3 regions of the Aquibium pacificum genome follow, and region 1 is predicted to be linked to each of the others. Evidence: predicted binding sites of a transcription regulator. Region 1 holds the regulator's gene; each other region holds the start of a gene.
What was found. The regulator LexA, encoded in region 1, represses DNA repair genes until DNA is damaged. The targets are predictions, from matches to a motif close to TGTTCNNNNTGTGTTCNG.
Positions count from the first base shown of each region.

Region 2: a site for LexA is predicted at 7,928-7,945, ahead of uvrA (excinuclease ABC subunit UvrA). Genes of this name have one in related genera too.
Region 3: a site for LexA is predicted at 2,710-2,727, ahead of recA (recombinase RecA). Genes of this name have one in related genera too.

Region 1 covers NZ_JBDPGJ010000003.1:515,683-526,195, forward strand. Annotated here, with positions in the region: gene trpC (indole-3-glycerol phosphate synthase TrpC) at 1-819, shown strand; gene trpD (anthranilate phosphoribosyltransferase) at 1-4, shown strand, start outside; gene moaC (cyclic pyranopterin monophosphate synthase MoaC) at 827-1,318, shown strand; gene ABGN05_RS14960 (molybdopterin molybdotransferase MoeA) at 1,308-2,528, shown strand; gene lexA (transcriptional repressor LexA) at 2,641-3,351, shown strand; gene ABGN05_RS14970 (ComEC/Rec2 family competence protein) at 3,407-5,752, opposite strand; gene gltX (glutamate--tRNA ligase) at 5,906-7,327, shown strand; gene gltA (citrate synthase) at 7,514-8,803, shown strand; gene lpxB (lipid-A-disaccharide synthase) at 8,890-10,062, opposite strand; gene ABGN05_RS14990 (LpxI family protein) at 10,059-10,513, opposite strand, start outside.
Region 2 covers NZ_JBDPGJ010000001.1:1,259,659-1,270,171, forward strand. Annotated here, with positions in the region: gene ABGN05_RS06050 (BA14K family protein) at 1-90, shown strand, start outside; gene ABGN05_RS06055 (hypothetical protein) at 173-1,084, opposite strand; gene ABGN05_RS06060 (cupin domain-containing protein) at 1,482-1,940, opposite strand; gene ABGN05_RS06065 (P-loop NTPase fold protein) at 2,497-2,778, shown strand; partial or broken gene ABGN05_RS06070 (KAP family P-loop NTPase fold protein) at 2,783-3,862, shown strand; gene ABGN05_RS06075 (hypothetical protein) at 4,007-4,231, opposite strand; gene ABGN05_RS06080 (hypothetical protein) at 4,260-4,841, opposite strand; gene uvrA (excinuclease ABC subunit UvrA) at 4,851-7,778, opposite strand; gene ABGN05_RS06090 (RidA family protein) at 8,546-8,950, opposite strand; gene ABGN05_RS06095 (ABC transporter ATP-binding protein) at 8,965-9,648, opposite strand; gene ABGN05_RS06100 (ABC transporter ATP-binding protein) at 9,733-10,482, opposite strand; gene ABGN05_RS06105 (branched-chain amino acid ABC transporter permease) at 10,475-10,513, opposite strand, start outside.
Region 3 covers NZ_JBDPGJ010000001.1:963,223-973,735, forward strand. Annotated here, with positions in the region: gene ABGN05_RS04685 (Gfo/Idh/MocA family protein) at 1-599, shown strand, start outside; gene ABGN05_RS04690 (pseudouridine-5'-phosphate glycosidase) at 636-1,556, opposite strand; gene ABGN05_RS04695 (carbohydrate kinase family protein) at 1,564-2,511, opposite strand; gene recA (recombinase RecA) at 2,785-3,867, shown strand; gene alaS (alanine--tRNA ligase) at 4,054-6,717, shown strand; gene ABGN05_RS04710 (class I SAM-dependent methyltransferase) at 6,838-7,722, shown strand; gene ABGN05_RS04715 (glutathione S-transferase family protein) at 7,940-8,584, opposite strand; partial or broken gene ABGN05_RS04720 (isocitrate/isopropylmalate family dehydrogenase) at 8,657-8,999, opposite strand; gene aqpZ (aquaporin Z) at 9,296-10,012, opposite strand; gene ABGN05_RS04730 (glutathione S-transferase family protein) at 10,208-10,513, opposite strand, start outside.

The sequences.
Region 1 (10,513 bases):
ATGACCGACATCCTGCGCAGGATCGAGGCCTACAAGCGCGACGAGATCGCCGCGGCGAAGGCGCTCGTCCCGCTTGCCGACATGCGGGCGCGCGCGCTGGACGCCTCCCCTCCCCGCGACTTCGCCGACGCGATCCGCGCAAGGATCGATGCAGGCGCCTTCGCACTGATCGCTGAGATCAAGAAGGCAAGCCCGTCCAAAGGGCTGATCCGGCCCGACTTCGACCCGCCCGCACTCGCCCGGGCCTATGAATATGGCGGTGCCGCCTGCCTGTCAGTGCTGACCGACACGCCTTCGTTCCAGGGCGCGCCCGAATTCTTGACAGCCGCGCGTTCGGAGACGTCGCTGCCGGCGCTGCGCAAGGATTTCATGTTCGAACCCTACCAGGTCTACGAGGCCCGAAGCTGGGGTGCCGATGCAATCCTGATCATCATGGCGAGCGTCTCGGACGGCGAGGCGCAAGCGCTGGAGGAAGCCGCCCGCTCGCTCGGGATGGCGGTACTCGTGGAGGTACACGACGAACCGGAAATGGAACGCGCGCTTCGGCTTTCCTCGCCGCTGATCGGCATCAACAACCGCAATCTGCGGACCTTCGAGGTCGATCTCGCGACATCCGAGCGTCTGGCCGCGATGGTTCCCGGCGACCGCATCCTCGTTGGCGAAAGCGGCATCTCCACGAACGGCGACTGCCGGCGGCTCGCCGCGCACGGCATCAAGACGTTCCTCGTCGGCGAAAGCCTGATGCGCCGGGAAGACGTCACGGCGGCCACGAAGGCGCTGCTCGGGCTCGGCACGTCGGACGTGCGGAAGTCGGCCTGAGGTCCTCATGCCCGGGAAGGCCGCCCTCACCCACATCGGCGCTTCCGGTGAAGCGCACATGGTCGACGTGGGCGCGAAGGCCGAAACCGCGCGCGTGGCGGTCGCCGAGGGCAGCGTCGCGATGGCGCCCGCCACCTTGCGCATGATCCTCGACGGCAATGCCAAAAAGGGAGACGTGCTCGGCACGGCGCGGATCGCCGGGATTATGGCGGCCAAGAAGACGCACGAACTGATTCCGCTCTGCCATCCGCTCATGCTGAACAAGGTGTCGGTCGAGATCGACCCGGACGAGAGCCTGCCCGGGCTGCGCGTCAGGGCCACCGCGTCGGTGACCGGCAAGACCGGCGTGGAGATGGAGGCGCTCACCGCCGTCTCGGTTGCATGCCTCACCATCTACGACATGGCCAAGGCGGTCGACCGCGGCATGATCATCTCGGGCATCCGCCTGCTGGAGAAGTCGGGCGGCAAATCGGGCGACTGGCACGTCGATGCAGGCTAAGGCAACGGCACTCATCCCCGTCGACGAGGCGCTGCGCCTGCTTCTCGACGGCGTCAGGCCGCTGGACGCCGAACGCCTGCCGATCGCGGAATGCGGCGACCGCATTCTCGCCACGGACATACGTTCCCTGCGCACCCAGCCGCCGTTCGACGCCTCCGCCATGGACGGCTACGCGGTACGCTCGGCCGACGTCGCCCGGCTGCCGGCCAGGCTGCGGGTGATCGGGTCTGCGCCGGCGGGACGACCGTTTTCCGGCGCCGTCGGCCCGGGTGAGGCGGTCCGTATCTTCACCGGCGCGCCGATGCCCGAAGGCAGCGACTGCGTCCTGATCCAAGAAGACGCCGCCTCGGTCGCAGACGACATGATAGAGGCGAAGGAGACCGTCGCCGCCAGCCGCCACGTGCGCGCCCGTGGCCTCGATTTTTCAGAAGGCCAGCCGCTCCTGGATCGGGGACGCCGGCTCGACCCGCCGGCCCTGTCGCTCGCCGCCTCGGCCAATCATGCCGCACTCGACGTTGTGAGGAAGCCGCTCGTGGCGATCATCGCGACCGGCGATGAACTGCTGCCACCCGGCAGCGTCGTGGGACCCGGCCAGATCATTGCTTCGAACGGGCTCGGCGTGGCGGAGATCGTCCGGTCGGCGGGGGCTCGGGTCCTCGACTGTGGGATCGTGGCGGACGACCGCGACGCGATCTCGGCCACGCTCGACCGGGCGCTCGAAGCGGGCGCGGACCTCATCGTGACCATCGGCGGCGCGTCGGTCGGGGTCCACGACCTCGTGCGCGAGGTGCTGACGGCACGCGGCGGCGAGCTCGACTTCTGGAAGATCGCCATGCGGCCGGGCAAGCCGCTCATGGCGGGAACGCTCGGCGGCCGCAAGATCGTCGGCCTGCCCGGCAATCCGGTCGCGAGCCTCGTCTGCTCCTACGTCTTCCTGAAGCCGCTGGTCGCGTGCATGGCGGGCCGGCTGCACGAGGCCGACTTGCGGCAGGGCATCCTTGGTGCGCCCGTCCCCGCGAACGACCAGCGACAGGACTATCTGCGCGCCGCAATCCGCCGGGAAGCGGATGGGATTGTCGCAACGCCTTCAGCGATCCAGGATTCCTCCATGTTGCGCGTGATGGCGGATTCCGCCGCTCTGATCGTGCGCGCGCCCTTCGCGCCGCCCGCCGACGCCGGAGAGGAATGCCAGCTCCTGATGCTGTCGTGAACGAACGGTAAACAGATTCACTCAAATTTAAACTGTTGCGGAACAAGACTGGAACAGATAGGTTTGTTCCGGTTTTGTTTTTTAGCCGTCCGATTCCCCGAGGGGTGCAAAGATGCTGACGCGCAAGCAACACGAACTCCTGCTCTTCATCCACGAGCGGCTGAAGGAGTCGGGAATTCCCCCCTCCTTCGACGAGATGAAGGAGGCGCTCGACCTGGCGTCGAAATCGGGCATCCATCGCCTGATAACGGCTCTTGAAGAGCGCGGCTTCATCCGGCGGCTGCCGAACCGGGCTCGCGCGCTGGAGGTGATCCGGCTGCCCGAGTCCATCGCGCCTGGGCTTGGCGGACCGCGCAAGTTTTCCCCGAGCGTCATCGAAGGCAGCCTTTCGAGAAAGCCTGAACCGGCCCCCGCGCGCCGGGCGAGCAACGACGACACGGCGGCGATTTCCATTCCCGTCATGGGCAGGATCGCAGCCGGCGTTCCCATCGACGCAATCCAGCACCAGACGCATTCCGTCGCGGTTCCGCCGGACATGCTCTCCGGCGGCGAACATTTCGCACTCGAGGTCAGGGGCGATTCCATGATCGAGGCGGGCATTCTCGACGGCGATACGGTGGTGATCCGCAGCACCTCGACCGCCAGTCCGGGCGAGATCGTCGTGGCGCTCGTGGACGACGAGGAGGCCACATTGAAGCGTTTCCGCCGCAAGGGCGCCTCGATCGCGCTCGAAGCGGCCAATCCCGCCTACGAAACCCGCATCTTCGGGCCGGATCGGGTGAAGGTCCAGGGCCGTCTGGTCGGGCTGATCCGGCGGTATTGAAGCCGGGCCAGTCCTCCGTCCCCTCGGTTCGACGGAGATTCGCGTTGGGCGACCGCTACGGCTCCCGCTTGTAAGGCGGCATTCCGCGGGCCTCCCGCGAATACCGCCGATGATCATGCCAGGGCCGGTACGGCTCCCGTACGGCGAACCGGATCTCGGCGCGAGGTTCCTCCCCTTCCTCCGCCAAGCGGATCTCGGCACTGCCACGCCGCGCGAGGTCGCGTTTGATGACGACGAGCACCTTTGCCGAGGCGCACGGGTTCGCTGCCGTCGCATCGTCGATCACCAGGACGTCGACGAAACCGCAGAGCGAGCCCGCGTTCCCTCCGGCGGGCACGAACGCCACCATCGCTCCGCCGCCGTGTCGCGCGATGCAACCCGTGTCGTTGCAGACGAAGACCTCCGAAGCGCGTTGTGCCGTTGTGACCGCCGTAAGCGATTCGGAGGTGGAAACCGGTGTCGCAACCTTGTGTGTCATTGCCGCGTCCATCCAGATACCGGTGACGAAACGGTTCGGGCGCTCCTTGCTGACGGCAAGTTCCCCGGCCCGCGTGCGCATCGCGATCAAGTTTCCATCCTCCGAGAGCAGGACGTCCGGGAGATCGCGCGCCGCGATGAGCGCAATTCCCACGATCAAAAACGGCAAGGCGGCGAGGCGCAGCCATGTCGACAGGACGGTCACGAGCACAAGCGCGATGGTCATCGAAAGCACGGCCGACAGCGGGATCGCGCCGACCGCGTCGAACGGCGTGCGTTGGGCAAGCCATTGGGCGATCGAGACCATGACCCCGATCCCCCACCCCATGACATCGAGCGCGAAGCCTTCGAGGCCCAACGGCATCAGGATGCCGGCAAGAACCGCCGAAGGCATGATCACGAAGGACACGACCGGCATGGCGCCGAGATTGGCGAGGAGACCGAGCGGTGCCATGCGGTGGAAATGCCAGACGCCATAGAGCGCAGTCGCGGTTCCCGCTACAAGGGAGGTCACCGCGATGCCGGCGCAGTAGAGCAGGAAGAGCCGCAAGCCGTTGCCGACCGTCGAGCCTCGCGCAGGTTGCCCTCCCGTGAAACGGTCCGATCGACGCTCGGACCACCAGGCGTAGGCCGCGATCAGCGCCGCCGTGGCGGCGAACGACATCTGGAAGCTCGGCCCGACGACCTCGTGCGGGGCGATCGCGATGACGATGAGCGCCGAGATCGCGAGATTGCGCATCGTGATCGCCGACCGGTCGAACAGCAGCGCTACCAGCATCACGGCGATCATGATGAAGCTGCGCTGTGCCGCGACCGCCGCGCCCGAAATCAACAGGTAGTAGCCCGCCGCCAGTAACGCGACGGCGGCCGCGTACTTCTTCACGGGCAGGCGCGAGGCGAACCCGGGAAACAGCGCGAAGACGAAGCGCAGCGCGAACATGACCGTGCCGGCGACGAGCGCCATATGCAGTCCCGAAATTGACAGGACGTGCGCGAGGCCGGTCTTTCGTAGCGCCTCGTTGATCTCCTCCGGAATACCCGCGCGCGTTCCGGCGATGAGCGCCGCCGCGATCTGGCCTTCGGGTCCGTCGATCCGGCCGGTGATCCGGCCCGCGATCGCCTGGCGCATGTCGGCGATCCGGGCGGAAAGGACCGCGCGCCAGTCCGGCGCTTCGTCGAGGCTCACCGATTCTGGATCGGAAAGAAAGAACCCGGTGGCGCCGATGCCGTCCATGTAGCTCTCGAAGGCGAAGTCGTAGCCGAACGGCCGGGCCGGCCCCGAGGGAGGGAAGAGCCGAGCGTAGCCGGCAACGCGGTCCCCCGCGCGGATTTCGGCAGGCAGGGACCGTGCCGAAAGCCGGACCCGCTCCGGCGCGTATCGAAGCACCGGCCGGTCGGTCGACCGAAGGTCGATCGTGAGCCGGACCCGGCCGCTTGCCTGACGTTCGAGCGCCACCACCCGGCCGGTCACGAACGTCGGGATCTCGGAGCCGAGCATTCTGGTCCCGGCACGCCAGGTCTCGAGCTTTCCGGCGAGCATGCCCAGCATGGACACGATGAGGATCGTCGACAGAAGCCGCCACACACCGGCCCGCGGGAGAAAGGCGCGCGCGAGCAAGCAAGATGCCAGGCCAGCGGCCACAAATGTGAACGGCGGTTCCAGGGGCAGTGCCCAATACAGCGCCGCACCCGAGCACAGAATCACCGGAAGAAACAGGAAAGCCGTTCCGCGGTCGCGCTCTGCGGCGACGGCGTCCGCCAGCGCCGCTCCCAGGGAATTGGCGATGGCATCCATCCGCGCGGCCGGCCGATACGCGACGCCTCCTGCGTTCTTATGCTCACGGTCCGCGCCTGCCGTCACGAGCACGCCCGGGACGGGCAGCATCCCCCTTTCCTCCGGATCCGGTTCGTCGACCGTCGCCATCGCGACCCCGTCCCTGCCGTCGAAAGGTGGCCCCCGAAGGTCCCGACATGTCCGACGGCTTGCACCCCGATGATCCTATGCTACATGAACGCCACCCGAAATCACCCGCGCAGTGGCACCAAGGCGCCCAGCACGCAAAGCTCCCGGAAACCGATGTCCGCACCCGTCGTCACGCGCTTCGCGCCGTCCCCCACCGGTTACCTTCACATCGGCGGCGCGCGGACCGCGCTCTTCAACTGGCTTTTCGCCCGGCACACGGGCGGCAGGATGCTGCTGCGGATCGAGGATACCGATCGCGAGCGCTCGACGGAAGCGGCGACCGCGGCGATCCTCGACGGCCTTTCCTGGCTCGGCCTCACCTGGGACGGCGAACCCGTCTCGCAGTTCGCCCGCGCCGACCGCCACCGCGAGATCGGGGAAGAACTCGTCAGGCGCGGCAAGGCCTATCGCTGCTACGCATCCCAGGCCGAACTGGAGGAGATGCGCGAAAGGGCGCGGGCGGAAGGCCGCCCACCCCGCTACGATGGCCGCTGGCGCGACCGCGATCCGTCCGAGGCGCCAGCCGGCGTGAAGCCGGTCATTCGCATCAAGGCGCCCCGCGAGGGCGAGACGATCGTGCACGACAAGGTTCAGGGAGAGGTCCGCTTCCCCAACAAGGACCTCGACGATTTCATCATCCTGCGCTCGGACGGCAACCCGACCTACATGCACGCCGTCGTAGTCGACGATCACGACATGGGCATCACCCACATCATCCGCGGCGACGACCACCTGACGAACGCGGCGCGTCAGACGATCATCTACCAGGCCATGGACTGGGACGTGCCGGTGATGGCGCACATCCCGCTCATCCACGGAGCGGACGGCGCCAAGCTGTCGAAGCGGCACGGCGCGCTCGGGGTCGAGGCCTACCGCGCCATGGGATATCTCCCGGAGGCGCTGCGCAACTATCTCGCCCGGCTCGGATGGAGCCACGGCGACGATGAAGTGATGTCCACGGACGAGATGATCGGCTGGTTCGAGATCGAGGACGTGAACAAGGGCGCGGCACGATTCGATTTCCAGAAGCTGGAAGCGCTGAACGGCATGCACATGCGCCGGATTCCGGATGCCGAACTCCTCGACATCCTCGTCGCGACCCTGCCCTACATCGAAGGCGGGAAGGCTATCGCCGGCAAGCTCGACGATGGGCGTAGGCGCATGCTGCTCGAAGCCATGCCGGGCTTGAAGGAGCGCGCGAAGACGCTGGTGGAACTGGCCGACAGCGCCGGATATCTGTTCGTCGAGAGGCCGTTGGAACTGGACGAAAAGGCCGAAAAACTCGTCGGGGAGCCGCCGCGTGAAGTCCTCGCGGGTGCGAAGGCGGCCCTGGAAGCCATCACGGGCGACTGGAACGCAGCGACAACGGAATCGGCGATCCGCGCCTACGTGGCCGAAACCGGGCTTAAGCTCGGCGCGGTGGCGCAGCCGCTGCGTGCCGCTCTCACCGGCCGTTCGACTTCACCCGGCGTGTTTGACGTTCTCTCTGTGCTCGGCCGCGAGGAGAGCCTCGGCCGCATCGCCGACCTGTTGTGACCGTATCGACCGAAACGGGAGCGGCGGGCAGTTCATTTGGACAATGTGGCTTTTCGCGCTGCAACATTAGGCGCGTCCGCAACTTGGCATCCGCGGTGAAATGGGCTAGCTAGATCACCATTCCAGACCGCGATTTTTCATCGCGGAACTCTTTCCACATAGCCGATTGACGATAAGGAGTCCGCGATGACCGATTCAACCGCAAAGCTCGATTTCGGCGGTAAGGAAATCGAACTCAACGTCCGCCAGGGCTCGATCGGACCGGAAGTCATCGACATCGGGAAACTCTACGCTCAGACCGGCGCCTTCACCTACGATCCGGGCTTCACGTCCACCGCGAGCTGCGAATCCGAGATCACGTTCATCGACGGCGACGAGGGCGTGCTGCTCCACCGCGGCTATCCCATCGAGCAGCTTGCCGAGCACGGCGACTTCCTCGAGGTGTGCTATCTGCTGCTCTACGGCGAACTGCCGACGAAGACGCAGAAGGAGGACTTCGATTACCGCGTCACCCGGCACACCATGGTGCACGAGCAGATGTCGCGGTTCTTCACCGGCTTCCGCCGCGACGCCCATCCGATGGCGGTGATGTGCGGAGTGGTGGGCGCGCTGTCGGCCTTCTATCACGACTCGACCGACATCTCGGATCCCTATCAGCGCATGGTCGCCTCGATGCGGCTGATCGCCAAGACGCCGACGATCGCCGCGATGGCCTACAAGTACCATATCGGTCAGCCCTTCGTTTACCCGAAGAACGATCTCGATTACGCGGCGAACTTCCTCAACATGTGCTTCGCCGTGCCGTGCGAGGACTACAAGGTGAACCCGGTTCTGGCGCGCGCGATGGACCGAATCTTCATCCTGCACGCCGATCACGAGCAGAACGCGTCGACCTCGACCGTCCGCCTCGCCGGCTCCTCGGGCGCCAATCCGTTCGCCTGCATCGCGGCCGGCATCGCCTGCCTCTGGGGTCCCGCCCATGGCGGTGCGAACGAAGCGGCGCTGAACATGCTGGCCGAGATTGGCAGCGTCGACCGCATCCCCGAATTCATCGATCGCGCCAAGGACAAGAACGATCCGTTCCGTCTCATGGGCTTCGGGCATCGCGTCTACAAGAACTATGATCCGCGCGCCAAGATCATGCAGAAGACCACCCACGAGGTGCTCGGCGAGCTCGGCATCAAGGACGATCCGCTGCTCGACGTCGCGATGGAACTGGAGAAGATCGCGCTCACGGATGAATACTTCATCGAGAAGAAGCTCTACCCGAACATCGACTTCTACTCCGGCATCACGCTCAAGGCGCTCGGCTTCCCCACCACCATGTTCACCGTCCTGTTCGCGGTCGCCCGCACCGTCGGCTGGGTGGCGCAGTGGAAGGAGATGATCGAGGATCCGCACCAGAAGATCGGCCGGCCGCGCCAGCTCTACACCGGCGCGCCGCAGCGCGATTACGTGGCGATCGCCAAGCGCTGATTTCCCAAAACGAAGCCCTCGCTTCTTGAACGGCGCCCCCAGGGCGCCGTTTTCCGTTGATGCGGTCGCTTGGGTTCGGGCAATCCTCAGCCGCGATGCGTCCCGATGGTGTCGAGCACGGCGTCGGCTGCGATCTCGCCCGACGGGCGCTGCGTCGCCATCGCGGCGGCGATCACGTCGAAACCGTCCATCTGCGCGGCACGGGTCGGCGTGTCGCCGGCAAGCTGCTCGAGATGCCGCGCGAGCATGCCCGGCCGCACGAAGTGGTCGTAAAACTCCGGTATGACCGGACGATCCGCGATCAGGTTGGGCAGCGACGCGCTCCAGGTGTGGATCATGCCGTAGGCGAGCCGGGCAAGTGCGTCGTTCTTGTAGCAGGCCAGGGTGGGAACCCGGGCGAGCGCCAGCTCCAGCGTCACGGTTCCCGAGGCGGCGAGTGCCGCATCCGCCCGGGCGAACGCCCCGTACTTCGCATCGCTTCCGAGAACGATGTCCGGCTTGATCGGCCAGTCCGCCGTTCGTTCCCGAACCAGGTCGGCGACATGCGCAACCGTCGGGATTACGAGCCGCGGCGTCATGCCGCGCGCGATCAGGATTTCGACGGTCTCCCTGAAGGGATCGAGCAGCTTCGTGACCTCGCCACGCCTGGAGCCGGGCAAAAGGAGCAGTGTCTTTTCCGCCCCCGGGCTTCGCGGGCCGGCGGACCTTTGCCGTTCGGACGCCGCCGAGAGCCCGACATCGTGCGCCAGCCTGTGGCCGACATAGGTCGCGGAAGGTCCCTCCAACCGTTCGAGTTCCGCCACCTCGAAGGGAAGGATGCACAGGACATGATCGACGTATTTTCGCATGCGGACGGCCCGCTGCGGCCGCCAGGCCCACACGCTCGGACAGACGTAGTGGACGATCGGAATGGAGGGATCGGCTGCGCGGACCTTCCTGGCCACGCGCAGGCTGAAGTCGGGCACGTCCACGGTGATGAGGCAGTCCGGATTGCTCGCCACCACGGCCTCGGCGGTCGCCGAGATCCGGCGATGGAGTTGTGGAAGGCGCGCCAGGACTGCCGAGAAACCCATCAGCGAAATCTCGCCGGGATCGAAGATCGTGTCGAGACCGAGCGCCTGAAGATGGCTGCCGCCGACGCCCGAAAGTTCGATGGTCTTGCCGCTCTCCTTCGCCAACGCCGAAACGAGGTCGGCCGCGAGGATATCCCCGGATTCCTCGCCCGCGACGATGGCGATGCGCATGCGGTCCGCCGTCATGACTTGCCGCCAGGGACGCCGGTGACGAAAATGCCAAGCTCGTCTGCGATTTCGACGAGTTCCTTCCGGTGCAACATGATCGCCCTCCCCGCCTCGACGGCGATTCCGGCCAGACCCGCCGCATGCACGCTCCGGACGGTATCGGGACCGATCGCCGGAAGATCGGCGCGAAGCTCCTGGTTCGGCTTGGCGCACTTGACGAGGACCCCGCCAGCCTTGCCGATCCGGCCCGCGGAACGCAGTCGATGCACGCGCTCGATCATCTCCGCGGTCCCTTCCGCGCCCTCCAGCGCCACGACGCGCCCCCTTACCGCGACGGCCGCCTGGCCGATGTCGAGAGCGCCGATCGCCCGCGCGGCCTCCATTGCGGCTGCGATGTTCCGGCGCTCCGCGGTAGACGGCTTCGCTTTCGAGAGCTGTCCTTCCGGTGCAACGAGGTCCGGCAGCAGCT
Region 2 (10,513 bases), on a different contig from region 1:
CTTGTGCGCTACCGCTCCTACGATGCGCACAGCGACACCTGGCAGCCCTACCACGGACCGCGCCGGTTCTGCCTGTCGCCCTATCGGTGAGACCAGGACGAGCGGGATCGGCGGCGGGCGCCGAACCGCTCCCGCTCAAGGTCGTGTTTCCGATGCGGAGCCGCCGCGACATTCATGACGTGTCGGGGCTCTCCAGCGCATCGAAGGCAAGGCCGTGTACGTCATTGAGGAGGAAATGGACCTCGTGCGGCGGACGCCGGTGGTTGCGAAGACTCTGGCCGGGCGGCCGGCCGAGCCGCATGGGCCACGCGCGGCGCAGGCGCGCCGCCTGCGGATCACCATGGGGCCGTGTGCCCGATGCGGCGCGGACTCTCCAGCGGCGGAAGCGGCGCGCCTGGGCCGGCAGGTCGTCCAGCGCGGCGGCAAGGGCGGCCAGCCGCAGCGCCAGCCGGGTCGCGTCGATGCGGTCGAAGGGCGAGGGCGCACGGCGCACGGGGACGGGGAACAGGCCCGTCGCGCCGGGTACCGAGATGCGCGGCGCGATCGACGGGACGATGCTGCGTCGGCGCACGCGGCGCGGCGGGTCGAGGAGTTGGAACGGCAGGCTGCGTGGGGCCGGCCGCGCGACGTCTCCGTCGCTGCCCGCCTCGGCAAAGCCTCTGGGTAACAGGATGCCGGTGCCGCCGGGCCGTTTCAAGAAGACGGGCGTGGGGATGCGACGCTCCGGCCGGCAAGACGTAGGCTCCCCGGGCGTCGGATGCGGCTCGGGCGGAAGGGCGCGCGCGGCGACGATGACCAGCCGCCGCGCGGCGGACTCGGCCGGCCGCAGCAGCCGCAGCACGGCGCGGTGGAGGTTGCGGGGGAGGGTCCTTCGAGGCTCGCCTTCGGGTCGCGCCTCAGGACGGCAGTCGGCAGTCGGCAATAGGCAGTCGGGTTTATGATCGCGATCCGTAGCCGCTGCCTCGACCGGCCCCGACTGCCTATTGCCGACTGCCCACTGCCGCAATCCGGCCATGGCGACGAGCGCGGCCAGCACGGCTTTCAGCGCCTCGCGGTGTCGCTCGATCGCTGCATTCCAGTCCATCGCCGCCTCCCTTCAAGGCCGAAGGGAGTATAGGGCGGACGGGGAGGGGCGTGGACAGAAGTGCCTCTTCGTTTCTGCCTCGAGGCGGCGGGCGAGGGGGAGTGGAAGTCCCGAGGTGCAGGAGGATCGTGCGGGACCAAGCATCCGGCCTGACCGTCATCGCTCCGCCTGGCCACCTCCGCCACGCGGCCGGAGCAAATGTCCCTGGCGTCGAATTGCAGGGGATGGAGGCGCCGCGGCGATGTGCTCGGGACAGGCTGGCGGTAAGTGCGGGGGGCAGTTGGCCTTTTTTCGCCCCTGCCAGATCGCGAGGCAGCGCGCCATTCGGTAGCGTTCGTAGACTTCAGCGTCTGTTACGCGGCGGGGTACTCACGCACTGGCAATCCGCCCATCCGCGTCACGGCGTCGTTTTTGACCGCAGCAGCGTGTTCTGCACATCGCCCTCGACCTGGTCGATCACCACCAGCCGGACCGCGCCGGGACCGACCGCCACGCCCTGGTGCCAGATGTCGAGCATCTCGACGATGAAGTCGCCGGCGCGGTAGGTGGTCTTCGCGCCGGTCTCGACATTGGTGACGAGCAACTCGCCCTCCAGCATATAGCCATAGCGCTGGTAGGGGTGCTTGTGCACCGGCAGCGTCGCGCCGGGCGCGATCTCGAACAGCGAGGCGATGACGCGCGCATCCTTTTGCGGCAGCATGATCGGCTGGCCCGCCGCCGTCAAATTGGTGCTGGCGATCGGCGTAACGACCACAGGCTGGCGCGCCGTGTCGTCGAGCGCGAAGGCCGCATGGCCGGCGGCCAGCGCCGCGCCTGCGAGCACGATCGCGCCGACGGTCTTCAGGATGGTCCGCATGTGGTTCTCCGCGCGCCCCGAATCGGGCCCCGCGCCGGGAGAGCCCGGCCGCGCCGCACCCTGCGCGCCGGGGCGCGGGGTTGCAACGACGAGACGCGCGGCATGGTTGAGAAAGGGTGCAGGCGGGGGGCAGGGACAGTTTAGAACTGTCCCCGGCGCCCGGGATCTCCCGTGCCCTCGCAGGTCGACGGCGCGGGTCGGGTGTCCGCGTTCGGTGAAAGAGGGCAGCAAATTGTCTTCCCAGAACCAGGCGCCATGGACCAGCAGCATGGGCAGCCGGTCGCCGCGTGGCGTTTGCGGATCGCGATGCAGGACGTGCAGAGCCACAATATCCCCGCCAGGCGGCGACCGCTTAGCCGCTGGCGAGCGCGCAACATTTCCGTGCGTCGTGCAACAGGGGTAAGCGAGGATTGCTCAATAGTCGACTTCTCGCCAGTTCTAGATCCGTTCCTTAAATGTTCCAATCGCCGATCGCTTACGTACTATCTTGTTCCCAACGACGGTAATTCGTGAATTGGGCATCGGGTTGTGGTACGCAAGATCAATGAGATAGCACATGAAGATTTATCTGCCATCGGTGGTCGTTGAGGACGATGAAGGCTTCTCATCAGACAAAGATATTTTTGAGAGAGCAGGTCTTGCACAAGGTATGAAAAACCTTGTGGCGTCCGTTGATGACCCGCTCGTGATAGCTTTCGATGGCGTCTGGGGATCTGGGAAAACTACATTTTTAAGAATGTGGGCGGGGGAACTCAGAAAAGCAGGCCACCCAGTCATTTTTTTTCGATGCATTCGAGAACGATTATGTCGAGGACGCCTTCGCAGCACTAGCGCGTGAACTTGTCGAGCTTGCCGAAAAGAGTTCGCCGCGCACTGATCGCGCCGTACGCGATATCAAAGAGAAAGCAGTAGACCTTGGCGCGCTTCTCGTCCGAGGAGCCGTGAAAGTTGGCGTAAAGGCTGCGGTTCGGGCAGCCACTGTTGGGATGGTAAGTGCTGCCGAAGTGAAGGAGGCCTTCGACGACGCGACTGCCGAAGCCGGTGAAGCAGCTGAGGCCTACATGGAAAAGATGCTTGAGCGCCCGCGTCAGCAGAAGGAGACTGTCTCACGCTTTAGGACGGCATTGGAAAAGTTGCCCACTCTTCTCGCGCGACCAGCCGAGGGTGAGAAGCAGAAAGCGCTGATCTTCATTATCGATGAATTGGATCGTTGCAAGCCGTTGTTCGCGCTGGCGCTCTTGGAGCGGATCAAGCATTTCATGTCGGTGCCGAACGTACATTTCGTTCTGGGTATTCATCTTCGCCAGCTCGAAGCTTCAGTGCGTTATGCTTACGGCAGTGAGATTGACGCTGGTGCCTATCTCCAAAAGTTCATTAATCTCACGATTCTTAATACCGAGGCTGTCGATGAGCGGCGCTCGCGCGACCTAGAAAGGTATGCCTCTTATGTGAAGAGGCAACTATTGTTGTCCGAGGACAGGAGTAACTCACTCGAAACGACGATCGATACGGTCATTCGTCTCGCGAGAGTTTACAACATGAGCTTCCGGACCCTAGACCGAGCATTTACAACAATCGCGCTATCAAGGGCCTTTACGCCGAGCAACTATCTCCAAGTAGGTCCGATTATTGGTGGTTTAATCATGATGAAGTTGATCAATCCCGAGCTTTTCTTGAAGGAAAAGAATAATACACTTACGTTAATTGAAGCAAAAGATTTCATGAAATTCACGCCTGACCACGATAGAGAAGCCAACATGGGTTGGGAAGAAAGTTGGTGGACGTATGTCTTGGCGGATCAGTTGCCCGAACACTTGAAGGATTTTGGTCGCTCCCTGCGGTTTGAATACAGCTTCAGAGATGGAAAGGATGTCCTACGTTACATGGCCAATGACGTGGTTGATCGTCTGTCACCACCGTAATGGAAGGCCCGACGTTACGCCGCCGCCCCCTACTGCGCCACCTGCCTATTGCCACCGGCCTTTGCACTAGGAGCACCTTGGGAAAGACGCTGCGAAGACCACGGCTGCGCGACCACGTCTTCCGGCCTCGCGAGTTCGCCCCGGTCACGCCGAAATCGGCCGCAGCTCGTAGATCTTCGCCTCTTTCGCCGCGGCGGCGAGGTCTCCGCGTCGAAGCGCGAGCCGGACGCGCTCCAGCTTTTCAATATCCTCAGGATCGATCGTCGGATCCCATCCGGACCCCTCGTAGTGAAGGGTAATCTGCACTTCGGCCGCATACTTGCCTTCGTGGACGTGCTTGACCGTCTTCTCAGCTCGTGTCTCGGCCATGGTCGACATCATTTGTGTGTTAGCGCTGCTAGGAAAAACTATCTAGGTGCGCGCGCATCTTCACTCCCAGCTGGTAGGCAGCATTGTCCGACCATCCCGGCTTCCGGTTTGCAAAATGGTCCACCTTTTCAACGCGCGCCAGTAGTTTTGCGGCACTCAGAAGGTAGAAAGCTTGATCGTCGTGACATACGATCAGCCGTATTCTTGTCAGCATTCTAAGCATCTCCTCGATACGAGAGAGCACGGAAACCGTGTGCGATGCTCTGTCTTCACTAGCGTCCCAATAGAGATTAGTCTCTAGGGGTTTGTATGGAGCTACCCCAGCTGCAAAAAAGTCGATGCGCTTTCTGGTCGGGCTGATTTCATTTCGACGAGTTCTTCCTGGCTTCAGCGGCTTGGTCCGACGTTCTTCCTTGTAAGATTCAAACCAACGCTGCTTGTCAAAAACATGACCATCCCAGAACCCATGAAAGTCTGCATCTAAACACGTCGCTGGGTTGTAGCCAACTAGAGCGACCTCGCATTCCAATGGAGAGCCTTCACAAACGAATGGACGCAATCCACTGCCCGGCGGAGCAGTTTCCAATATGAACGGTGCAAAGTCTGACATTGTCAGTTCCTACTCCGCCGCCTGCCTCTTCCCCCCCACCGGCCGCCGCTCCAGGAGTTCCTTCAGGAACTGCCCCGTGTAGCTCCGCTCCTCCGCCACCACGTCCTCCGGCCGTCCCGCCGCCACCAGCTCCCCGCCGCCGTCGCCGCCTTCGGGGCCGAGGTCGAGGACCCAGTCGGCCGTCTTGATGACTTCCAGGTTGTGCTCGATCACGACGACAGTGTTGCCCTGGTCGACGAGCTCGTGCAGCACTTCGAGCAGTTTCGCCACGTCGTGGAAGTGCAGGCCGGTGGTGGGTTCGTCGAGGATGTAGAGGGTCTTGCCGGTCGCCTTGCGCGAAAGTTCCTTGGCGAGTTTTATCCGCTGCGCCTCGCCGCCCGAAAGCGTCGTGGCCTGCTGGCCGATGTGGATGTAGCCGAGGCCGACCTTCTTCAGCGTCTCCATCTTGTCGCGCACGGACGGCACGGCGGCGAAGAAGTCGGCGCCTTCCTCCACCGTCATGTCGAGCACGTCGGCGATCGACTTGCCCTTGAAGGTGACGTCCAGCGTCTCGCGGTTGTAGCGCTTGCCGTGGCAGACGTCGCAGGTGACGTAGACGTCGGGCAAAAAGTGCATCTCGATCTTGATCACGCCGTCGCCCTGGCAGGCCTCGCAGCGGCCACCCTTGACGTTGAAGGAGAAGCGGCCGGGTTGGTAGCCGCGCGCCTTGGCTTCGGGCAGGCCGGCGAACCAGTCGCGGATCGGCGTGAAGGCGCCGGTGTAGGTGGCGGGGTTGGAGCGCGGGGTGCGGCCGATGGGCGACTGGTCGATGTCGATGACCTTGTCGAGGAATTCCAGGCCCTCGATGCGCTCGTGCTCGGCCGGGTGCTCGCGCGAGCCCATGATGCGGCGGGAGGCGGCCTTGAACAGCGTCTCGATCAGGAATGTGGACTTGCCGCCGCCCGACACGCCGGTGACGCAGGTGAAGGTGCCGAGCGGGATCTCCGCCGTGACGTCCTTCAGATTGTTGCCGCGCGCGTTGACCACCTTGAGACGGCGGCCCTTCTTCAGCGGCCGGCGCTGCTCGGGCAGCGGGATGGCGAGGTCGCCGGAGAGATACTGCCCGGTGAGCGACTTCGGGTTGGCCATGATCTCGGCCGGCGTGCCCTCGGCCACGATGCGGCCGCCATGGATGCCGGCGGCCGGCCCCATGTCGACGACGTAGTCGGCGGTGCGGATGGCGTCCTCGTCGTGCTCGACCACGACGACGGTGTTGCCGATGTCGCGCAGGTGCTTCAGCGTGTCGAGCAGGCGCGCATTGTCGCGCTGGTGCAGGCCGATGGAGGGCTCGTCGAGCACGTATAGCACACCGGTGAGCCCCGAGCCGATCTGGGAGGCCAGCCGGATGCGCTGGCTCTCGCCGCCCGACAGCGTGCCGGAATTGCGCGAGAGAGCGAGATAGTCGAGGCCGACGTCGTTCAGGAAGCGCAGACGCTCGCGGATCTCCTTGAGGATGCGCGCGGCGATCTCGTTCTGCTTGGCGTTCATCGCCTGCGGCAGGGTCTCGAACCAGTCGCCCGCCTTGCGGATCGACAGCGCGGTGACCTCGCCGATGTGGCGGCCGTCGATCTTGACCGCCAGCGCCTCGGGCTTGAGCCGGTAGCCGGCGCAGGCCGGGCAGGGGGTCTCCGACATGTAGCGCTCGATCTCCTCACGGCTCCAGGCCGACTCGGTCTCCTTCCAGCGCCGCTGCAGATTGGGGATCACGCCCTCGAAGGTCTTGGTCGTCTTGTAGGAGCGCAGGCCGTCGTCATAGGCGAAGGTGACCTGGCGCGAGCCGGTACCGTGCAGGATGGCGTTGCGGGCCTCGTCCGACAGGTCGGACCAGCGGTCGCCGACCTTGAAGCCGAAGACCTTGCCGAGCGCGTCGAGCGTCTGGCCGTAATAGGGTGAGGTGGAGCGCGCCCAGGGGGCCACCGCACCGGCGCGCAGCGTGAGGTTCTCGTCGGGGACGACGAGGTCGGGATCGATGGCGCGCTGGCTGCCGAGCCCGTCGCAGGTCGGGCAGGCGCCGAAGGGATTGTTGAAGGAGAACAGGCGCGGTTCGATCTCCGAAATGGTGAAGCCGGAGACGGGGCAGGCGAATTTCTCCGAAAACAGCAGGCGCTCGTGGGTATCGTTGAGCGACTTGTTGGCGCTGCCGCCCTCCGACGTCTCCTCGGCCGGCAGGGGCCGGTCGGCGAATTCTGCGATCGCCAGGCCGTCGGCCAGCCTGAGCGCGGTCTCGATGGAATCCGCCAGCCGTGCCGAAAGGTCGCTGCGCACGACAACGCGGTCGACCACCACGTCGATGTCGTGCTTGTATTTCTTGTCGAGCGCCGGCGCGTCGGCGATCTCGTAGAAGGCGCCGTCGACCTTGACGCGCTGGAAACCCTTCTTCTGCAGCTCGGCCAGCTCCTTGCGGTACTCGCCCTTGCGGCCGCGCACGATGGGCGCCATGACGAAGAGCCGGGTCCCTTCCTCCAGCGCCAGAACGCGGTCGACCATCTGCGACACCGTCTGGCTCTCGATCGGCAGGCCGGTGGCCGGCGAATAGGGCACGCCGACGCGCGCGTAGAGCAGGCGCATGTAGTCATAGATCTCGGTGACCGTGCCGACGGTCGAGCGTGGGTTGCGCGAGGTGGTCTTCTGCTCGATGGAGATGGCCGGCGACAGGCCGTCGATCTGGTCGACGTCGGGCTTCTGCATCATCTCCAGGAACTGGCGCGCATAGGCCGACAGGCTCTCGACGTAACGCCGCTGGCCCTCGGCATAGATGGTGTCGAAGGCGAGCGAGGATTTTCCGCTGCCCGACAGGCCGGTCATCACGGTGAGACTGTCGCGCGGGATGTCGAGGTCGACGTTCTTGAGATTGTGCTCGCGCGCGCCGCGGATGGAAATGTACTTCTGGTCGGCCATGGCCGGGTCGCCGCCTCGTGCTTGGTCTCGGGGGAAGTGCGGGCAACGATCCCGCAGTCCCCTCATGTAGGAAATTTCGCCGCTCCGTCGAGGGACGCGCGCGCACGCCAGGACGAGTTAGCCGCGATTGCCGGGCGAGGGCAAGCGCAAAGAACAAAAAGGCAACAGGCTCCTGACAGGCGCCTGTGCACAACCAGGCACCCCCTGAAACAGACGATCACGTTTTGCCGGTTGGGTCCGGAAATCGTTGACAGGTGGGTTCGCCGGAGTCAGTCTGCAGGTGTCCTTCGCGAACGCCTCCATCGGGGCCGATCGCTCGAAGCGGGGCCCCAGCGAGACGACGCATGAGGCTTGAGCGCGAAGCGGCGCAGATGCAACAGGCAGAGGAGAGAGGCATGAGTCCACCGGACAGTCCCATCTGGCTCCGCATGGATGCCGCGGAGCCGCGGCTGGCATAGGCGCGAGGGCGCCGGGGAAACGGCCGTTCCCCCGACCAGCCGTTCACACCACAATCAGAGACTGTAGTCGGGCCGTCGATTCATATCGCGCAGCGCCCGAATGATCACCGGATTTTTCGATCCGGTAGTTCAGGAAAGATCCTGACACAGAACAAGCCCTGACCGCGTGATCGCGGCAGGGCTTTTTTTGTGGGGCGGTCAACGCTCTCGCTCTATCGGCCGCATGCGGTGAGGGCTTAGCGATCTCTCAGAGCCGCGTCTCCTGTCTGAAGGCATGGCTTCCCCCCGGAAATCTGTCCTACTCCACCCCTACACCACCGCCGTCGCCTCGATCTCCACCTTGGCCCGGTCCTCGATGAGCGCTGCGACCTGGACCATGGTCATGGCGGGGAAGTGCTTGCCCATCACGGCGCGGTAGGCGTCGCCGAGTTCGGGGAGGCGGGCGAGGTATTCGCGCTTGTCGGTGATGTACCAGGTCATGCGCACGACGTGGCGGGGTTCGGCGCCTGCTTCGGCAAGCACCGCGGCGATGTTTTCCAGCGCCTGACGAACCTGGCCGACGAAATCGTCGGTCTCGAACACCTGGTCGCCGTTCCAGCCGATCTGGCCGCCGATCCAGACGGTGCGGCCCTCGGCGGCGATGCCGTTGGCGTAACCCTTGGCGGGCTTCCAGTTGGCCGGGTGCAATTCCCGGTGAGGGGACGGGTTCGCCATTGGGTTTCCTCCTGTCACACGCCGAGATATCGGTCGCGAATGTCTGCCGTGAGTTGTTGCGGAAGGCCGTCCCAGACCGTGCGGCCCTTCTCGATGATGGTGCAGCGGTCGGCCACCGGCAGCAGTTCGGCCATGGTCTTGTCGACGACCAGGATCGACTGGCCCTCCTGCTTCAGCGCGCGGATCGAGGCCCAGATGTCGCGGCGGATGACGGGCGCCAGGCCTTCCGTCGCCTCGTCGAGGATCAAGAGGCGCGGATTGGTCATCAGCGCGCGACCGATCGCCAGCATCTGCTGCTCGCCGCCCGACAGCGTGCTGGCGAACTGGCCGCGGCGCTCGGCAAGGCGCGGAAAGAGGTTCTCGACGCGCGCGAGCGTCCACTTGCCGGGACGGGCGGCGGCGACGAGGTTCTCCTCCACTGTCAGGTTCGGGAAGCAGCGGCGGCCTTCCGGCACCAGCCCGATGCCGAGCCGCGCGACGCGGAAGGCGCGCATGCCGGCGAGGTCGCGGCCGCCGAATTGCACCGCGCCGGCGCGCGGCGGATTGAGCCGGCAGATCGAGCGGATGGTCGTGGTCTTGCCCATGCCGTTGCGCCCCATCAGCGCCACGACCTGGCCGTCGTCGACGCGAAGGTCGACGCCGAACAGCGCCTGGCTGGCGCCGTAGAAGGTTTCGATGGCGGAGACCTCAAGGAGCATTGGGGGCTCCGGGGGTTTTTCGAGAGCGGATCGGGATATAGGCCTTACGATACCCGGCTCGCGGAGAGCGCGTATTGAGTTCCATCACGCCTCCTCCCCCAGATAGGCGCGGCGGACTTCCGGGTCGACGCGGACCTCGTCGACGGTGCCGGTGGCGATGATGCGGCCGTAGACCAGCACCGAGATGCGGTCGGCGAGTGCGAAGACGGCGTCCATATCGTGCTCGACGAGGAGGATCGGCGCTTCGTGGCGCAGCGCGTCGAGGAAGCCGGTGAGGGTCTTCGAGCCTTCCGAATCCATGCCGGCCATGGGTTCGTCGAGCAGGAAAGTCTTCGATCCGAGCGCCAGCGCGATGGCGATCTCGAGCTGGCGGCGCTCGCCGTGGGAAAGTTCGCCGGCCGGGATTTCGGCACGATCGGCGAGGCCGACGCGTTCCAGCATCGCTAGCGCCGGTTCCATGAGCGACCGGTCGCGCATGACCGGGCGGAAGAAGCGGAAGCTGGTGCCCTGCCGCGCCTGGACGGCCAGCATGACGTTGCGCAGCGCGGAGAATTCTGGCGTCAGCGAGGAGATCTGGAAGGTGCGGCCGAGCCCGAGCCGCGTGCGCTCCGGTACACCGAGGCCGCCGATGTCGCGGCCAAGGAAGCGGATCGTGCCGGCGCTCGGCCTCAGCGTCCCCGCGATCTGGTGGATCAGCGTCGACTTGCCGGCCCCGTTCGGCCCGATGAGCGCGTGGATCTCGCCGGGCCGCAGGTCAAGGCTGACGTCGTCAGTGGCGCGCAGCGCGCCGAAATGCTTGGAGAGGTTGCGGATTTCCAGGATCGGCTCAGCCATGGCGGACCTTCCCGGCAGCAAGGCCGACGAT
Region 3 (10,513 bases), on a different contig from region 1:
TCGACGACTGGAACCGCTTTTCGGCCCGCACCGGCGGCACGCTGGTCGAAAAATGCTGCCATTTCTTCGACCTGATGCGCCTCCTGGCCGAAGCCGAGGCCGTGCGGGTCTATGCGTCGGGTGCCATGGACGTGAACTTTCTCGACGAGCGCTACGACGGCCGCAGGCCGGACGTCATCGACAACGCCTTCGTGATCGTCGACTTCGAAAACGGCGTACGCGCCATGCTCGATCTGTGCATGTTCGCCGAGGGCTCCTACTGGCAGGAGCAGATCGCGGCCACCGGCGACAGGGCGCGCATCGAGGCCTTCGTGCCGGGGCCTGCCCGGTTTTCCCCAGACGGGCGCGAACGCGCCTCAGAGATCGTGATCTCGCCGCGCGAGACCAAGCGCCCCGTGCGCGAGGAGATCCAGGTGGAGGAGCGTATCCTGGCGGCCGGCGACCATCACGGCTCGACTTTCTTCCAGCACCGGAAGTTCCTCCACCTCGTGCGCCATGGCGGCCGGCCGGAAGTCTCGCTCGACGACGGACTGAAGGCGGTCATGATCGGCGCCGCGGCGGAGGAAAGCGCCCGCACCGGCCAGGCGGTGGAGTTGTAGCCGGAGGCCCTCGGACGGAGCCCGTTCCGGGCCGGATCAGGTCAGCGCGGCGGCGATGCGGGCGGCGAGCCGCGCGTTGTTCTCGACGAGCGCGATGTTGGTGACGAGGCTGCGGCCGGCCGTCAGTTCCAGGATTCGGCCGAGCAGATAAGGCGTGACCTCCTTGCCTGAGACGCCCTTCGCCGCCGCATCGGCCTGCGCCGTTGCGATGAAGCCCGCCATCTCCGCTTCCGGAATTTCAACATCGGCCGCCACGGGATTGGCGATCAGCATGCCGCCGCCGATCCCCAGGTCGCGCCGCGCCGACTGGAAGCGGGCGATGGCCTGCGGGCTGTCGAGGCGCAAAGGCGCACGAAATCTCGAACGGCTCGACCAGAATGCCGGCATCACGTCCGTACCGTAGCCGACGACAGGAACGCCTTTCGTCTCAAGCACTTCCAGCGTCTTTTCGATGTCGAGGATGGCCTTGGCGCCGGCCGAAACCACAATGACGGGCGTGCGGGCGAGTTCGTCGAGATCGGCCGAAACGTCGAAGCTGGTCTCCGCGCCCTTGTGGACGCCGCCGATGCCGCCGGTGGCGAACACCTCGATGCCGGAGAGCGCCGCCGCGATCATCGTGGCGGCGACGGTCGTGCCGCCGGTGCGCCGCTCCGCGATCGCATAGGCGAGATCCGCCCGCGACAGCTTCAGCGCGCCGGCTTCCTTCGCCAGCGCCTCGCGTTCTCCGTCGGACAGGCCGATCTTCAGACGGCCCTCGATGACCGCGATCGTCGCCGGCACGGCGCCTTCCTCGCGGACGATCTCTTCCACGCGCGCGGCCATGGCGGCGTTCTGCGGATAGGGCATGCCGTGGGTGATGATAGTGCTTTCCAGCGCCACGACGGGCCTGCGGTCGCGTAGCGCCGCCACGACGGGTTCGAAGATGTCCAGGTGGGGTCGTGCCGATTCCGGTGTCATGCGCGTCTCATGCCATCGCCCGCATCTCGGGAACAAGGGCGAGCGCGTCGGAAAAGGCGGGTTCGGAATGGTCCGGCACGGACTGCGCGGATTCGATGCAGAGCTTCGCGGCGGCGAGGCCGTGGCGGACGGCTTCGGGGAAGGGGACCCCGGACAGCATCGAAAGGATCGCCGTCCCCGCCAGCGCGTCGCCGGCTCCGGTCACGTCGACGATCCGGTCGGGTTCGGGCGGATCGATCGCATGGATCCGGTCGCCGTCATAGGCGATGATCGCACCCGCACCGGCCGTGACGACGGCGCGTTCCAGCCCGGCTCTGCGAAGATCGGCCACCATCGTCTCGGGACGCGCGTCGGAACGCCCGCCGGTCAGCGCTGCCGCTTCGCGCCGGTTGAGGAACAGGCAGGCGAGCGCCGGCAGGACCGGTTTCAGGCGCACCACCTTGGCCGGCGATATGGCGATGGCGAAGAGCGGCTTGCCGGCTGCCGCGCTCGCGAGCTTCGTCAGCGCCGCTTCCGGAAGGTTGGCGTCGCACAGGATCGCTCCGGCCTTGCCGACGGCATCGCGCGTCCGGCTGCGCGACAATTGTCTCGCGAACGCCATCTCGTAGAGCGTCATGTCGGCAAGCCCGGCCAGCAGTTCTCCCTCGCGGTCGAGAAGCGCCGTGTAGCTCGGCGTCGAGCGGTCGAGGAAGACCGCGGAAAGATCGTCAATGCCGGCCTCGGCGATGGCCCGTGCCACCGCCTCGCCCGCGCCGTCGCCGCCGCGCACCGAAAGAAGCGCCGCGTGTCCGCCGCGGCGCACGACGTTCCGCAACGCATTGAAGACCCCGCCGCCGACCTCCTCGCGCATGGTGCCAGGATTGGAGGCGCCGGGCACGAACATGCCGGACACCTGACCGCGCCGGTCGACATGTGCGCCGCCGATCCCAAGAAGGTGGATGTTACCCGGTGTCATGCGCGGCCGCCTCCGAAGGTGTTGGGACTCGTCGAGCGGCGGGCGCTGCATATTGTTCCGCGACGAATCGCCGGCCGCCCGCGCGCCTTTCCGAGGGCCAGTCTTGGTGGAACCGTCCCGAGGCGGAGGGATGAGAACATTAGACGAACCTATCGCGTATCACGTTGATTTCACTCGCTTCGCAGGGGCTTGCAGACAAGGAACAAAACGTGTACAAATAAATCCGTCCAGCCAAGCGCCCGGACTTCATTGACGATCAAGGGGTAATGTATCATGGCTCAGAACTCATTGCGGCTGGTTGAGGACAATTCGGTGGACAAATCCAAGGCTCTGGACGCGGCGCTGTCGCAGATCGAGCGTGCGTTCGGCAAGGGCTCGATCATGCGGCTCGGTCGCAACGAGCAGGTCGTCGAAATCGAGACGATCTCGACCGGCTCGCTCGGCCTCGACATCGCGCTCGGCGTGGGCGGTCTGCCCAGGGGGCGCATCATCGAGATCTACGGTCCCGAAAGCTCGGGCAAGACGACGCTGGCGCTGCACACGGTCGCCGAGGCGCAGAAGAAGGGCGGCATCTGCGCCTTCGTGGATGCCGAACATGCGCTCGATCCGGTTTACGCCCGCAAGCTCGGCGTCGATCTGGAAAACCTCCTGATCTCGCAGCCGGACACTGGCGAGCAGGCGCTGGAAATCTGCGACACGCTGGTTCGTTCCGGCGCCATCGATGTGCTGGTGGTCGATTCGGTCGCCGCTCTCACGCCGCGCGCCGAGATCGAGGGCGAGATGGGCGATTCGCTGCCCGGCTTGCAGGCGCGGCTGATGAGCCAGGCGCTGCGCAAGCTGACGGCGTCGATCTCGCGTTCGAACACCATGGTCATCTTCATCAACCAGATCCGCATGAAGATCGGCGTCATGTTCGGCTCGCCCGAGACGACCACGGGCGGCAACGCGCTCAAGTTCTACGCCTCGGTGCGCCTCGACATCCGCCGCATCGGCTCGGTCAAGGAGCGTGACGAGGTCACCGGCAACCAGACCCGCGTCAAGGTGGTGAAGAACAAGCTGGCGCCGCCCTTCAAGCAGGTCGAATTCGACATCATGTATGGCGAGGGTGTCTCCAAAACGGGCGAGCTCGTCGATCTCGGTGTGAAATCCGGCATCGTGGAAAAGTCGGGCGCCTGGTTCTCCTACAATTCCCAGCGCCTCGGACAGGGCCGCGAGAATGCCAAGCAGTTCCTGCGCGACAATCCGGAGACGGCGCGCGAGATCGAGACGGCGTTGCGACAGAATGCCGGGCTGATCGCCGAAAAGTTCCTCGATCACGGCTCCGAGGAGGAGGGCGGCGACGCGGCAGAGATGTAGGTTTCCGCCCGCACGAGCTTCCTGGATGCCGCCGGCCCTCGCGCCGGCGGTTTGCATTCGGCGGAGAGATCGACGGATTCCCGGACGCGGAGTTGCCGTGGTGTTTTCTGGACACTGACCCGGCCAGTGGATAAGAAGCCGTTCGGTCTGCCCGGACGGCTCCGGGTGTCTCTGGAAGGCTTTCTTATGAGCGGCGTCAACGCGATACGGTCGGCATTTCTCGACTATTTCAGGAAGAACGGACATGAGGTCGTCGCCTCGAGCCCGCTCGTCCCGCGCAACGATCCGACCCTGATGTTCACCAATGCCGGGATGGTTCAGTTCAAGAACGTCTTCACCGGCGTCGAGCAGCGCCCCTATTCTCGCGCAGTCACCTCGCAGAAATGCGTTCGGGCCGGCGGCAAGCACAACGACCTCGACAATGTCGGCTACACCGCGCGCCATCACACATTCTTCGAGATGCTCGGGAACTTCTCCTTCGGCGATTACTTCAAGGACGTCGCCATCGAGCTCGCCTGGAACCTGATCACCAAGGAGTTCGGCCTCGACCGAGACCGGCTCCTGGTGACGGTCTACCACACCGACGACGAGGCCGCCTCGCTCTGGAAGAGGATTGCGGGTCTGGGCGAGGATCGCATCATCCGTATCCCGACTTCGGACAATTTCTGGGCGATGGGCGATACGGGCCCGTGCGGGCCTTGCTCGGAAATCTTCTACGATCACGGCGAGGGCATCCCCGGCGGGCCTCCCGGAAGCCCCGATGAGGACGGCGATCGCTTCATCGAGATATGGAACCTCGTCTTCATGCAGTACGAGCAGGTGACGAAGGAAGAGCGTGTCGAGTTGCCGCGCCCTTCGATCGACACCGGCATGGGGCTCGAGCGCGTAGCGGCCGTGCTCCAGGGAGAGCACGACAACTACGACATCGACCTGTTCAAGGCGCTGATCCGCGCCTCCGTCGAAGCGACGGGCGTTGCGGCCGAAGGCAAGAATCGCGCGAGCCACCGTGTCATCGCCGACCATCTGCGCGCGTCCAGCTTCCTGATCGCCGACGGCGTTCTGCCGTCGAACGAGGGGCGCGGCTACGTGCTTCGCCGGATCATGCGCCGCGCCATGCGCCACGCACAGTTGCTCGGCGCCGCCGAGCCCCTGATGTGGCGGCTGGTGCCCGCGCTCGTGCGAGAGATGGGACAGGCCTACCCGGAACTGGTGCGCGGACAGGCGCTGATCACCGAGACGCTGCAGCTCGAGGAGAAGCGCTTCCGCACGACGCTCGCGCGCGGCCTCGGCCTCTTGGCGGACGCGACGGAAAGCCTGGGTGCGGGCGCCCGGCTCGACGGCGAGACGGCCTTTAAGCTCTACGACACCTACGGTTTTCCGCTCGACCTGACGCAGGACGCACTGCGCCAGCGCGGCATTTCGGTCGATGTCGAAGGCTTCAACGCCGCCATGGACCGCCAGAAGGCGGAAGCGCGTGCGAGCTGGGCCGGTTCCGGCGAGGCGGCGGCCGAGACCGTCTGGTTCGGCGTCAAGGACAAGGCAGGACCGACGGAGTTCCTCGGCTACGACACCGAGAGCGCGGAAGGTGTCGTCGCTGCCCTGGTGAAGGACGGCGCGGTCGTGGAAGCAGCCGGCGAAGGCGACGAGGTCGGCATCGTGGTCAACCAGACGCCGTTCTACGGCGAGTCGGGCGGCCAGGTGGGCGACACCGGTATCTTTTCGGGCGAGGGTTTCCGGGTGCGCATCACCGATACCCAGAAGAAGGCGGATGGGCTTTTCGTGCATTCTGGCGTGGTCGAGAAAGGCTCGATCAAGACGGGCGCGCCGGTCGAGATGAAGGTCGACCACGCGCGCCGCACCCGGCTGCGCATGAACCACTCGGCGACGCACCTGCTGCATGAGGCGCTGCGCGAGACACTCGGCACGCACATTGCCCAGAAGGGCTCGCTGGTCGCGCCGGACCGCCTGCGCTTCGACTTTTCGCACACCAAGGCGATCGCACCCGAGGACCTCGACCGCGTCGAGGCCGTCGCCAACGAGATCGTGTTCCAGAACAGCCCCGTGACCACGCGGCTGATGGCGGTCGACGATGCGATCGCGGAAGGCGCGATGGCGCTTTTCGGCGAAAAATACGGCGACGAGGTGCGCGTGGTCTCCATGGGCACGGCCACGCAGGGCGAAAAGACCGGCAAGATCTACTCGATCGAACTGTGCGGCGGCACGCATGTCGGCGCCACCGGCGAGATCGGGCTGGTCCGGGTGGTGGCGGAGAGCCCGGTGGCGGCCGGCGTGCGCCGCATCGAGGCTGTGACGGGCGAAGCCGCGCGGCGCCATCTCGACGAACAGGAGCGGCGCCTCAAGGCGATCGCGGCGGCGCTCAAGGTGTCGCCGGCCGACGCGCTGGCGCGCGTGGAGACGCTGGTCGAGGAGCGCCGCCGCATGGAGCGCGAACTCGCGGATGCGAAGAAGAAGCTCGCGCTCGGCGGAGGTCAGGCTGAGGCGGCCGGCGCGGCCGAAACCGTCGCGGGCGTGAACTTCCTCGGCCGCGTGGTCTCCGGCGTCTCGCCGAAGGACCTGAAGCCGCTCGCCGACGACGGCAAGAAATCGGTCGGATCCGGTGTCGTCGTGTTCATCGGACAGTCGGAAGACGGCAGGGCGAGCGCGGTGGTCGGGGTCACCGACGACCTGACGGACCGGTTCAGCGCGGTCGATCTCGTACGGGTCGCGTCCGAAGCGCTCGGCGGAAAGGGCGGCGGCGGTCGTCCCGACATGGCGCAAGCCGGCGGCCCGGACGGCTCGAAGGCTCAAGCCGCGATCGACGCGGTCAAGACGCGATTGGAGAAGGCTTAGCAGCGCACTTCTTCTGATAAGGTCGGGGTCCGATACCCTGCAGCGCCGCAGGCAGTTTGCGAGTAGCGTATCGGCGCCTGGCAGGTTCATCGTTCGAGCGAAGGCCAGAAGGGGGTTCATATGCACGATCTCACAGCAGAAGTCTTTGCATCGAAGCCGTGGAGTTCGCTTCCCGAGCTTGTCAGCCCGCCGAACATGCTCGCTCCCGTCGAAGTCAAGATGCTGTCCTGGCTCGCCGGGAACGTTCGCTTAGAAGGACGCAGCCTGGTCGATGCCGGCTCGTTCTTGGGCGGGTCGACATGTGCTCTGGCATCGGGAGCGGATCGGAACACGTCAACGTCCAAGAAGGACGGCATCATTCATGCCTACGACCTGTTTCGGGTTCAGCCCCTGCCTTTTGCGCGGAAGATCATGGGCGATCGACCGCTCGGGTCGTCCACTTTGGATGTCTTCGAAGAAAACATTGCTTCCTACCGGCACCTGATCACGATCCATGAAGGCGACTTCATGCAGGCAGCTCCGCCCGAAGAGCCGGTCGCGATCTTGTTCGTGGACATCGCCAAGACCTGGGAACTGAACGACAGGGTGGTCCGCGATTTCTTCCCCCTGCTGGTCGCCGGAGAATCCATTGTCGTTCAACAGGACCACAATGATCATTCGTGTCCCTGGGTGAACGTGACGATGGAGTACTACGCCGATCACTTCGAGTACGTCGCCGACGCCGCCTCGAGCCGATTGTTCCGCTACGTCCGGCATATTCCATCGGATGAACTGGTCGATATCGGGCTACTCCCCCTGGATGAGAAGATCGGACTGGCCGAGAGAGCGGCGGCGAGATCCAGGGATCGGGTGTCGGCGTTCCTCTCATCTGTTAGCGTGGCTTGGCTGTTGCGCGAGAAAAGCCAGCAAGCCGCAAACGAGTATCTTGATCGCCTCCGAGACGAACAACCATGGAAATCGGAGACCCGCTACGTGGACATGGTGCGCACGGCGATGCGATATTGAGTTCTCCGCGGCGCCAGCCTGCGGCGCAGACGCCATAGCGCGTATTCGGCGTGGTTTCGAACAGGCCGTTGCATCCGGAGGCCGGAGTTTTTCCGAGGGGGATGCTCCGACCGGCAAGGGTTCTTGGTCGACACCTTCTCGGGTGCCGATCGATACGCTCAGCCTGCGAAATCTCGGCGGCCGCACTCTCGGGGGGAACGAGCCCCACATCCATGGTTCACTCGTTCGTTTCCGTGCTGGCAAAGCTTGCCCGGGAATGAATTGCGTCCCACCAGTGGGCGAGCCCTTCGCATTCGGCGATCATGTCGCGACCCGTCGGCGCCTTCTGGAAGAAGGCGAACATCGGCGCGGCATGGAGGTCGGCCAACCTCAAACGGTCACCGAGAAGCCATCGCCCCGGCCTCTTGAAACTTTCCAGCGTCTCAAGGCAGGTTCGGGCGCGGGGCAGGGCGGTTGCCACTCTCGCGGCGTCGGTCGCGCCGCCGTCTCGGGGTTTCGACACGGTTTCCACGTAGATGTCCCAGACCAGCGTGCGGTAGGCGTAGGCGTCGAGCAGACTGACGATCTGGGTCATCACCGCGCGTTCGCGTACGTCCGCCGGCTGCAGCGCGGAGCCGGGAAATACCTCGTCGATATAGCGGGTAATCGCGGCGGTCTCGAACAGGCGGAAGCCGTCGTGCTCGAAAGCCGGGATCTTGCCGAAGGGGTGGCGCTCCCGATACCACTCCGGAATGCCTTCGGGCGAGAAGATATCGACCGGCACGAGCTCGTGGTCGACGCTCTTCTCGATCAGCGCCAGCCGCGCGATGCGCACGTAGACGCTGTAGGCGGCGCCGAAGAGGCGTGGCCTCTCCGCCGCCATTGCCTCAGGCCATCGCCGTTTGCAGGCTCTCGTCGATCTTGTCGAGGAAACCCGTGATCGAGAGCCATTGCTGGAACTCCTTCTCGTCGATGTCCTGGAAGATGTCCTTGTAGCCGCCGTAATGGGCTTTCAGGACGGTGTTCTTGGTCGAGAGATAGACCGGCCAGCCGCGCCGAAGGCCGTAGTTCAGCGAGGCGCGGGCGAAATCGCGGATCGAATCGTCGAGATTGTACATCGCCATGGCGACGCCCGAGCCCGGCGCGTCGAACACCTCGTGCTCGATCGTCTGGCCGTCCTCGCCGACGACCTTAATGGTCAGCTTGCCCTTGCCGGGAAAGCGGAAGTCGGTGGCGCGGTACTGGTCGCCGAAGGCGTGACGGCCCAAGATGATCGGCTCGGGCCAGTTCGGATCGAGGATCGACAGCACGTGGGTGACGCCGCGCGAGCCGTGGCGCTCGATTTCGTCGAGCCCGCATATGGTGAGGAGGGAAATCGAGAGGTCGTTCATCGGTGGGCCTTGCTCGCGGGCTTCGGGCTGGTCGCGTGTCGCCACGGCGATAGAACGGAACCCTGGCGATTTCAACGTCGCGGCGCACGCGCGACATCGCCGCGACGGGATCGTCGCGACGCCCCTTGCGCCTCCAACCTGCCTTGTGCGTGCCGAACGGCGGCGCGACCTGGAAGGCCGGCCGCCTGGCGGGAACCGTTTTCCTATTCGGCGGGCACGATGCCGGCAGGGTCTGCGCGGCTCTCGAAAAGTCCCTTCCACACCAGCGCACCCAATGCCGCGCCGGCGATCGGCGCGACCCAGAACAGCCAGAGCTGTCCGAGGGCGGCGGTCTCCGCGAACAGGGCCACGCCCGTCGAGCGAGCCGGGTTGACGGAGGTGTTGGTCACCGGAATCGACACGAGGTGGATCAGCGCGAGCGTCAGCCCGATCGAGATCGGAGCAAACCCCGCCGGCGCGCCGGGCGTGGTGACCGCCAGAATGATGAACAGGAAGAAGGCCGTCATCACCACTTCCATGAGAAGGGCGGCAAGGAGCGAATAGCCGCCGGGCGAAAGCGCTCCATAGCCGTTCGAGGCGAAGCCGCCGGCCGCGAAGTCCGCTTTCCCCGAAGCAATCACATAGAGCAGAAGGCCTGCGGTGGCTGCGGCCACCACCTGCGTGATGACGTAGCCTGCGAGATCCCCCGCCGGCATCCGCCCCGCGACGACCATCCCGACCGATACGGCCGGGTTGAAATGCCCGCCGGATATGGCGCCGACCGCATAGGCCATGGTCAAGACGGTGAGGCCGAAGGCGAGTGAGACCCCGAGCAGGCCGATTCCCACCTCCGGAAACGCCGCGGCAAGCACCGCGCTCCCGCATCCCCCAAAGACGAGCCAGAAAGTGCCGAGGAACTCGGCCGCAAGTTTCTTCTGCATGTTTGCTTCCCCGCAAGAATCCCCACGGAACATTTATCCGTTCCGAATCATGGTGTGAAGCAGAAATATTAGCGGCGCGGGAGGGGTGACTATTGTGATTGATGGTTATCCATCAACATCGGTTCGATGTTATTCTAGATATCACTAAATAATAAAGTATCAGGGCGGTACAGAGGTAGAGCGGGCGGGCGTCGCTCAATCTCCTTCGTTCGTCTTCATAAAGCTGTCGCGCGACCGGATACCTTCCCACCAAGAGCGCAGCCCTGGGCACGTCGCGAGCATGTCACGGCCTTCGGTTGCCTGGACGAAATACGCGAACATGGGCGCCGCGTGCAGATCCGCCAGCGTGAGTTGCTCGCCGAGAAGCCACGGACCCGGTCGCTCGAGACCTTCCAGCGTCTCGAGGCAAATTCGGGCGCGGGGCAGGGCGGCGGCCACTCTCGCGGCGTCGGTCGCGCCCCCGTCGCGGGGTTTCGACACGGTTTCCACATAGATGTCCCA